Regions from separate parts of the Solibacillus sp. FSL K6-1523 genome, predicted to be linked through region 2. Evidence: riboswitches for the same ligand, from Rfam matches in the RefSeq annotation. Region 2 holds a riboswitch; the other holds the start of a gene.

Region 1 (4,439 bases), 960 kb from region 2:
TATGCCAATAGTTTAGCGATTGCAGAGGCGGATTTAGCAAGCTTGCAAGTAAGTGATGTATTAATTGCTGTTATTGATGGCATTGAAATTGACTCAGGTGTAGCAGCAGAAATCGGTGCATTTTCTGCATTAAATCGACCAATTATTGCGCTGTTTTCAGATGTGCGCCAAATGGGACGTACAAATACGAAAAAAATTGAAGCGTTAATTGAAGACGGCACAGAAAATCAATTTATTTACCGCAATTTATTCGTTGTGGGACTCATTAAGCGAAACGGTAAAATTGTTACAACAATGGAAGAAGTAGTGGAAGAAATAAAGTTACATGTTTGAATGGGAGTTTTAAAACTAAACGTTAAAGGTGGGGAAAAGTAGATGAAAGTCTTAGAAAATGAAGTTGTGAAATTAGTACCAATTAACACTGAGCATATTGACGGAATATATAAAACAGCGCAGTTTCCTGAAATTTGGGAGCATTTGTCGGTAACATTATTTGACCTGGAAAGTGTTGTTCAATATGTAGAAGACGGTATAAAAAAGCGAGAAGCGAAAACCGATTTTCAATTCGTCATTATTGATGCACAAACAAATGAAGTAATTGGTTCGACTACTTTTATGGATATTTCAATGGCACATAAATGCCTCGAAATCGGCTCTACTTGGCTCACACCTGCATATTGGCGTTCAAACATAAATACAAACTGCAAATTTTTATTATTGCAACATGGTTTTGAAGAACTTGGTTTAAATCGCATTCAAATTAAAACAGGTCATGAAAATATCCGCTCGCAAAAAGCGATCGAGCGTCTAGGTGCCGTAAAAGAGGGCATTTTACGCAACCATATGATTCGAAAAGAAGGCACGATTCGCCATACTGTAATGTACAGTATTACAATTGAAGAATGGCCGGAAATGAAAAAACGTTTCTTGGCTGAGCTTTTATAAGGGAAATCAAAGTGGAAAAGGGCGTACAACCAGCCCTTTTCCATTTTTTTACTGTACAGGGACTAATATTTCACACAAATGGTTAGCGATCATTGTAGAAGTATATCTTTCAATAATGGGTTGTTCTCTGACGGCTAAATTATTTTTATCTATTTCAGAAAAGATAGTGCCCCAAAATTCGCTAACTGCCTCTTTTGTATGGTCAAGCAAGAAAATAGCATATTTCCCGCCAGCAAAAGTACCAACTTGAGCAGGTTCTTCCACTTGAAAAACTTTATCTATTACAACGCAAACATCATAACGACATTCTGCTTTAGGGGTCACCTCTGGGTTATCTTGTGGGATACCTAAAATTATAGAATTCTCAAATAACCCATTCAACTGTGCCCATCTTTTAAATGACTCCATTAATTCTTTATTTTGCTTTTCACCGTACGCTCCAACGTTACGGAAATAAGCAATCCTTGATTCAGGTAATTCTTCAATAGTTAATTGCATATTTTATTCCTCCCTTCCTAGAAAAGGTAATACGATATAAAATGTTTTTCAAGCTCTTTTTTAAAAAATTGGATTAGGTGCCGGTATAATTTACCGGTTATTTCCCTGCATAATAAAATTTAGAAAGGATTTCTTATTCGATAATTCTCTTCCTTATGAATAGAATTTAATAAAAATGTAAGAAATATGCTATTGAATACACCCATCACTAGTACTTATTGAAAATTCCTATTGTAATACAATAAATTAGTTGGTAGTATATGATATAGTACAATAATAGTGTTGGACGCGAGTTATTAGATGTTGGAAATTTTCAACACCAAATAGGCATACAAATGCATAAAGTATCATTGCGTAGATCGTTGTGGATAAAACTACAAACGGGAGCAGTTTCTGGAGAGAGCGCATCAATTGCGTCGCCGAAGGGTTCACAATCTCAGGCAAAAGGACAGAAGGGTAATAATAGTAGACGTTTTTTTGTGTTTAAAAACGTTGTTATTTTTTATTCTTAAGTTATAGAGACTGATTCCATTTTAGGGATCAGTCTCTTTTTTTCAGGAAAAATGATTCACCGCGAACCTCATCGCTATTATTTCGATCCATACGAAAAATATGGAGCAAAATAATGATATCGGAGGAAAACATCTTGGCACAACAACAGTTAAAACGAGAACTAAAAAATCGACATGTTCAATTGATCGCAATTGGTGGAACGATTGGGACAGGGTTATTTTTAGGCTCGGGTAAAGCGATTGCATTAGCAGGGCCATCTATTATTTTGGCGTATTTAATTGTCGGCATTGCACTATTTTTCGTTATGCGTGCATTAGGAGAATTATTACTATCAAAAGGCGGCTATCAATCCTTCACTGAATTTGCGACAGAATACATAGGGGATTGGGCAGGCTATGTGACAGGATGGACGTATTGGTTTTGCTGGATCATGACTGCAATGGCCGACATTATTGCGGTCGGCATGTACACACAGTATTGGTTTGACATCCCGCAATGGGTGCCAGCAATTGCTTGTTTAGTCGTATTACTAGGTTTAAATTTATTAACGGTAAAACTTTTCGGAGAGTTAGAGTTTTGGTTTGCGCTCATTAAAATTATTACGATTGTAGCATTAATCGTAATTGGCGTTATTTTATTAATTATTGGATTTGAAACAAACACAGGTCAAGTAGCCGTATCGAATTTGTGGGAACATGGTGGATTATTCCCGAATGGCGCATTTGGCTTCTTAATGGCCTTCCAAATGGTCGTATTTGCCTTCGTTGGGGTAGAATTAGTCGGTGTTTCGGCAGCGGAAACAGCGAATCCGCAAAAAAATATTCCTTCTGCGATTAATAAAATTCCACTGCGTATTTTATTATTTTACGTTGGTGCGTTATTCATCATTTTAACGATCAATCCATGGAATACATTAAGTGCGGAAAGCTCGCCATTTGTGCAAGTGTTTGCATTAGTCGGCATTCCAGTGGCAGCGGGATTAATTAACTTTGTTGTATTAACATCCGCAGCATCTGCCGGAAATAGTGGTTTATTTTCAACGAGCCGTATGTTGTTTAGTCTTGGCTCGAACAATCAAGCTTCAAAAAAATTCGGTACTTTAAATAAAAGAAGTGTGCCACAAAACGGTTTAATTTTTTCAGCAGTTGTCGTGTCAATTGGAGCGTTATTAAGTTATTTCATGCCAGAGGATGCTTTTGGAATTGTCACGACGATTAGTGCGATTTGTTTTATTTGGGTATGGAGCATCATTTTAATTTCGCATATTCTTTATAAAAAACGTCACCCAGAATTGCATGCAACTTCTACTTTTAAAGCACCATTAACACCGTTTATTAACTATTTAGTATTAGCTTTCTTCGCATTTTTACTTGTCATTATGGCGATTTCAGAAGCGACTCGAACAGCGTTAATGCTCACACCGCTTTGGTTTATTTTGCTATTCGTGCTTTATCGAATGAAAAGAAAATAACAAGTAGTCCGAACTTCACTGACTGAAGTTCGGATTTTTTTGATTCCAGTTATAATTCATATTAAAATAGAGGAAAAGGCGGTGGGAATAGTGGCGGGAAGGGTTATTTTTCATGTGGATATGAATAGTTTTTATGCGTCTGTTGAACAAGCACATGATCCGAGCTTAAAAGGAAAACCGATTGCGATTGCAGGGAATGTGAAAGAGCGTCGAGGGATTATTGTAACGAGCTCATATGAGGCAAGGGCGCATGGGATTTATACAACAATGACGGTTGGAGAAGCAATGAGAAAATGTCCACAGTTGCTATTATTACCACCCGATTTTGCTAAGTACCGGGTCGCAAGTGCGGCAATATTTACGATTTTACGAAGCTATACAGATTTAGTTGAACCTGTTTCGATTGATGAAGGTTACTTAGATGTTACCGAACGTTCGAAAACACAGCATCCTGTGAAAATTGCTGAGGAAATCCAGCAACGCATAATAACTGAACTAGATTTACCTTGTTCGATTGGCATTGCACCGAATAAGTTTTTAGCGAAAACCGCATCGGACATGAAAAAGCCACTCGGAATTACCGTACTGCGGAAGCGTGAAATCCAACAATTGTTATGGCCGCAAAAAGTGATTGAAATGCATGGTATTGGGGAAAGTACTGCTAAAAAATTAGCAACATTTGGGATTTTGACAATAGGCGATTTGGCAAATGCGGATGAACGGATGCTTCAAAACAAATTAGGGAAGAATGGGGTGCGCTTAAAAAATAGAGCGAACGGGATAGACGAGCGAAATGTCGATCCCAATTCGATTTATGATACGAAAAGTGTGGGCAATTCCACGACATTACCAAGGGATGAAACCGAATATTACATTTTGAAAGAGACGTTTGAAAAATTAAGTCGCAGTGTAGCAGAGCGTTTAAAGGCGAAATATTTAGTTGGTACAACGGTCAGTATTCAAATTCGTAATTTTGAATGGAAAAATCAAACACGGAGCAAATCGGTTCGAA
Region 2 (4,439 bases):
CTAAGTCAAATCCACCGATAATGCCTTTTTCAATTAAAGCTTTATTAATTTCAGTTACTGATTTATTCGTTTTTACTACGATTTCATTGAAGTGCGCACCTTGATAAAGCACTGTAAATCCAGCTGCTTCGAAAGCATTTTTCGCATAGCGCGTCTTCACGATGTTTTGCTTCGCCATTTCTTGCATACCTTGTTTGCCAAGTGCTGTCATTGCAACTGATGCTGCAAGTGCAAGTAATGCTTGGTTTGAACAGATGTTAGAAGTCGCTTTATCACGACGGATATGCTGTTCACGTGCTTGTAATGTTAATACGTAACCACGACGGCCATCTTGGTCAACTGTTTCACCAACTAAACGACCTGGTACTTTACGCATTAATTTCGTTGTTACTGCGAAATAACCACAGTGAGGACCACCGTAACCTTCTGCAATACCAAATACTTGTGCATCACCAACTGTAATGTCCGCACCTAATTTACCTGGAGGTGTTAATACGCCAAGTGCTAATGGGTTTGCTGAAACGATGAATAATCCTTTTGCATCATGCGCAATATCCGCCATTGCTTGTAAATTTTCTACTTGACCGAAGAAATTTGGATATTGAACGATGACACCTGCTGTTTGATCATCTATTAATTCTTTTAATGCTTCAACGTCTGTTACGCCATCTTTCGTTGGAATCGTAACAACTTCGATTGATTGACCATATGCATAAGTAGCAACAACATCTTGATATTCTGGATGTACTGCACCCGATACGAATAATTTTTTACGACGTGTATGACCTGCTGCTAACATACCTGCTTCAGCTAGTGATGTACCGCCATCATACATAGAAGAGTTCGCTAAATCCATGCCCGTAAGTTCAGCAATCATCGTTTGGTATTCAAAGATTGCTTGTAATTCCCCTTGAGAAATTTCAGGTTGGTATGGTGTGTATGCTGTATAAAACTCTGAACGTGAAATAACGTGGTCTACGATAACTGGTTTATAGTGATTGTAAACACCCGCGCCTAAAAACGATACGTTCGTTGCTGTATCTTTATTTTTCGCTGCTAGTTGTGCCAATTCTTTCGATAAGGCCGCTTCTGATTTCGCTGCTTTAATATTATATAAACCTTTAAAGCGTACTTGTTCAGGTATGTCCTCAAATAGCTCATCCACACTAGAAACTCCAATACGCTCTAACATTTCTTGCTTGTCTTGTTCCGTCATTGGTAAATAACGATGTTTCATACGTAACCCTCTTTTCGAATTTTATTTAATGCGTTTATAAAATGGTTTTTCAACAATAACCGCTTTTGCGAATTTATTGCGAATTTCGATTTCCAATTCTATTCCAACTTCTGCAAATGTTGCGTCAATTAAAGCCATTCCAATATTGCGTTTAGTCATTGGTGATTGTGTACCCGTTGTTACTTCACCGATTTCTTGACCATCTTTAAATACTTTATAGCCGTGACGTGGAATGCCTTTATCAATCATCTCAATGCCAACAGATTTACGTGTTAAACCCGCTTCTTTTTGAGCGATTAACGCTTCTTGTCCGATGAATTTCGTTTCTTTTTGAAGTTTTACGGCAAAGCCAATTCCAGCTTCTAATGGCGTAATGTCTTGTGAAAGTTCTTGACCATATAATGGTAAGCAAGCTTCAAAACGTAACGTATCACGTGCACCTAAACCAGCCGCAATAACACCTTGCTCTTTACCAGCATCTAAAATTTTATTCCATAAATCAACAATCGCAGCTGGAGCTCCGTAAATTTCGAAACCGTCCTCACCTGTGTACCCACTGCGTGAAACTATTACAGAATGACCCGCGACATTCACATTATCTTGGAATTTGAAGTACTTAATAGTCGTTAAGTCTGTATCTGTTAACGTTTGTAATACTTCTTCGGAAAGCGGTCCTTGTAGGGCAATTTGAGCAAATTCATCCGAGGCATTTGTAATTGTCACATCGCCTTCTAAATGTTCGTTCATCCAAGCGAAGTCTTTATCTGTATTAGATGCATTCACACATAGTAAATAACGGTTTTCTTCTAAACGATATGTTAATAAATCGTCGACTACACCGCCGTTTTCATAGCATAATGCGCTATATTGTGCGCCGCCAATCGCAATTTTAGAAATGTCATTTGATAGTAATTTTTGTAAGTATGGTAAAGCATCCGGACCTTCCACGAAAATTTCACCCATATGTGAAACATCAAATAGGCCTGCACGGTTACGAACTGCATCGTGTTCTTCCTTAATTGAAGAGAATTGTACCGGTAAATCCCAACCACCAAAATCAATTGTTTTCCCACCGTATTTTGCATATTCATCAAAAAGCGGTGTTCGTTTTAATTCATTTATCATGTATAGTCCTCCTTAAATTATGTAATCACTTTTAGTTGCATGGTTCGCTTTGATTTTGTCCTTTTATAGGAATAAAGAAGCTTAAAACCATAAAAGGGCAAAAAAATAGACAGACGAATCCCTTTTAATGAGATTCTCTGTCCTTGCACCTGAAAGTTACACCTAAAATTGAAATTCCCTTCACATTTTAGGCTTTCCCCTTTGGTGGCTGTAATAGTACAACATCACAGCTCTCTCCAGAGTTGCGTCCAATACGAGTCTTTTTGCCTGAGAGATTCATAGACCCTCTATTTGCTCCTTCGGCGACGTGACTTCACGTTCTCTCCCCGTATCTTCATCCGCATTACTATATAGCTAAGTTAATCTATATCAATTATGCCTCGGCGTAATTGCGTCCAGATTTTTCGAGGGCCCACAGGACGTGGGTCAGTCAGCAGTTGTCACACGATGTGACGTTTTTAGGCTGACTTCCTTCTTCTCTTAAAAATCTGTGACATCCGCCGGGGCTTGACTTGATTCAACCGAGGTTTGAACCCCGGTTGAATCAAGTCAATTAAGATAACTCTTAGCCATATCCTAACATTGAATGTAATGAGAACGCAATCTTTTTTTAATAATAGATAAAACACGAACCTAAACAACAATTCCACATCAATTGTTCGACTTTAGGCGATTCACTTGAAAGCCTATATACTCAACTATTTGCCTTAACGAACGATTGGCTGTCAATACTTGAATATGACCTGCTTCCCGGTAAATTTTCCTTCTGTACAAATACAGTTCTTTCAATTCTTGCTCTGTGGATGTTTGAACGATTGGACGATTTTTATCATTTCGAATACGCATATAAATATCATCAAAAAGTGCATCTAAGAAAAATACCAAGCCTGTCCGTCGCATAATTCTACGATTTTCTTCACGAATCGCAACGCCACCGCCTGTCGCAATAATGCAAGCTTCATCTCGGAAAGAGCGTAAAAACTCAGTTTCAATCTCTCGAAAGCGCGATTCTCCATATTTTTCAAATATCTCGGGTATTGTCATCCCTTGTTGCCTTACAATTTCATGGTCCATATCATAGTAAGGCATTTTAAGATAATAACTTAAGCGCCTTCCGATCGCACTTTTTCCACATCCCATAAAGCCAACTAAATATATTTTTCGCATGCAAATCACCTTCTTCTATAAACGTGCTACTTCAATTCATTATTCATTCAAAGTACTTAGTATATTTATCGTAGCACGAACGTAAATAGATTCCAATGAATTATATGTTTTTAATTGTGCAAAATAGGCATTTGTATATAGTAATACAGCCCCTGTCACAATAAATAATAAAATAATTGCACATGGAAAAATAATTCCCCGTTCATTCTTTAGCAACTGGCAAAACCATACGCCTTTCCCTCCTCGTCCCATCACGCATCACAACTTTCACTAATATTTCATTATTATCGACTAGTAAATTCCACGATCCCACATAAGGTAAGAGGATTTCATTCCCACCTAAATTGGAGCGTTTACGAATATGCAATTCAGAACGATCAAAAACAAAATACTTCCCATCTTCCGCATCAAGTAACTCCATTTGTAAACTAGAGCTAGAATTCAGCATCCCGGTTACCGAACGTGCATTGTACTGATTTAAATCATAAATAAATAACTCCCAATTGACTTCATCCTTCATTTTGTCCAGGTTAATAATATCTCGAAACCAAAAAATTAAGAGTAAGCTTATATTGGCAAATAAAATAAAAATCATGAGTTGAAAAATACTTTCCAAAAATGTAAAGCCCTGTTCATTTCGCAAATACCCATTCTTTACACGCATAGTTCATATTCCTCTAAATCGGCATCATACTTGACACAAACTGAACCTAAATCAAAATTCCAAAAGTATGAAATACCTTCAATCTCTTGCACGCCACTCCATTCGCCATATCTTTGCTGCAGTAATGCGCCATTGAAAGCCACTTCAGCCGCATGTGTTTGCCGTTTTTGTCCCTCCAACTGCTGTTTCATATGGAAAGTTAGCGGAACGAGGCTCGCACTTAGAAAAAATAAAATCACAACAGCT

What was found. A riboswitch is a leader RNA that binds a small molecule or an ion and turns the genes downstream of it on or off. The one in region 2 is predicted to bind glycine.
Region 1: it holds a riboswitch for glycine, as region 2 does, so the genes downstream of both, MHI10_RS08825 (amino acid permease) here and gcvT (glycine cleavage system aminomethyltransferase GcvT) in region 2, are expected to answer to the same signal.

Annotation. Positions count from the first base shown of each region.
Region 1 is NZ_JBBOSU010000001.1:1,857,077-1,861,515, forward strand. Features, by position in the region: gene MHI10_RS08810 (nucleoside 2-deoxyribosyltransferase) at 1-333, shown strand, start outside; gene MHI10_RS08815 (GNAT family N-acetyltransferase) at 376-945, shown strand; gene MHI10_RS08820 (AraC family transcriptional regulator) at 994-1,443, opposite strand; glycine riboswitch at 1,827-1,905, shown strand; gene MHI10_RS08825 (amino acid permease) at 2,090-3,427, shown strand; gene MHI10_RS08830 (DNA polymerase IV) at 3,518-4,439, shown strand, end outside.
Region 2 is NZ_JBBOSU010000001.1:2,815,311-2,819,749, forward strand. Features, by position in the region: gene gcvPA (aminomethyl-transferring glycine dehydrogenase subunit GcvPA) at 1-1,237, opposite strand, end outside; gene gcvT (glycine cleavage system aminomethyltransferase GcvT) at 1,259-2,362, opposite strand; glycine riboswitch at 2,498-2,604, opposite strand; glycine riboswitch at 2,608-2,700, opposite strand; gene MHI10_RS13565 (shikimate kinase) at 3,014-3,529, opposite strand; gene comGF (competence type IV pilus minor pilin ComGF) at 3,732-4,193, opposite strand; gene MHI10_RS13575 (type II secretion system protein) at 4,184-4,439, opposite strand, start outside.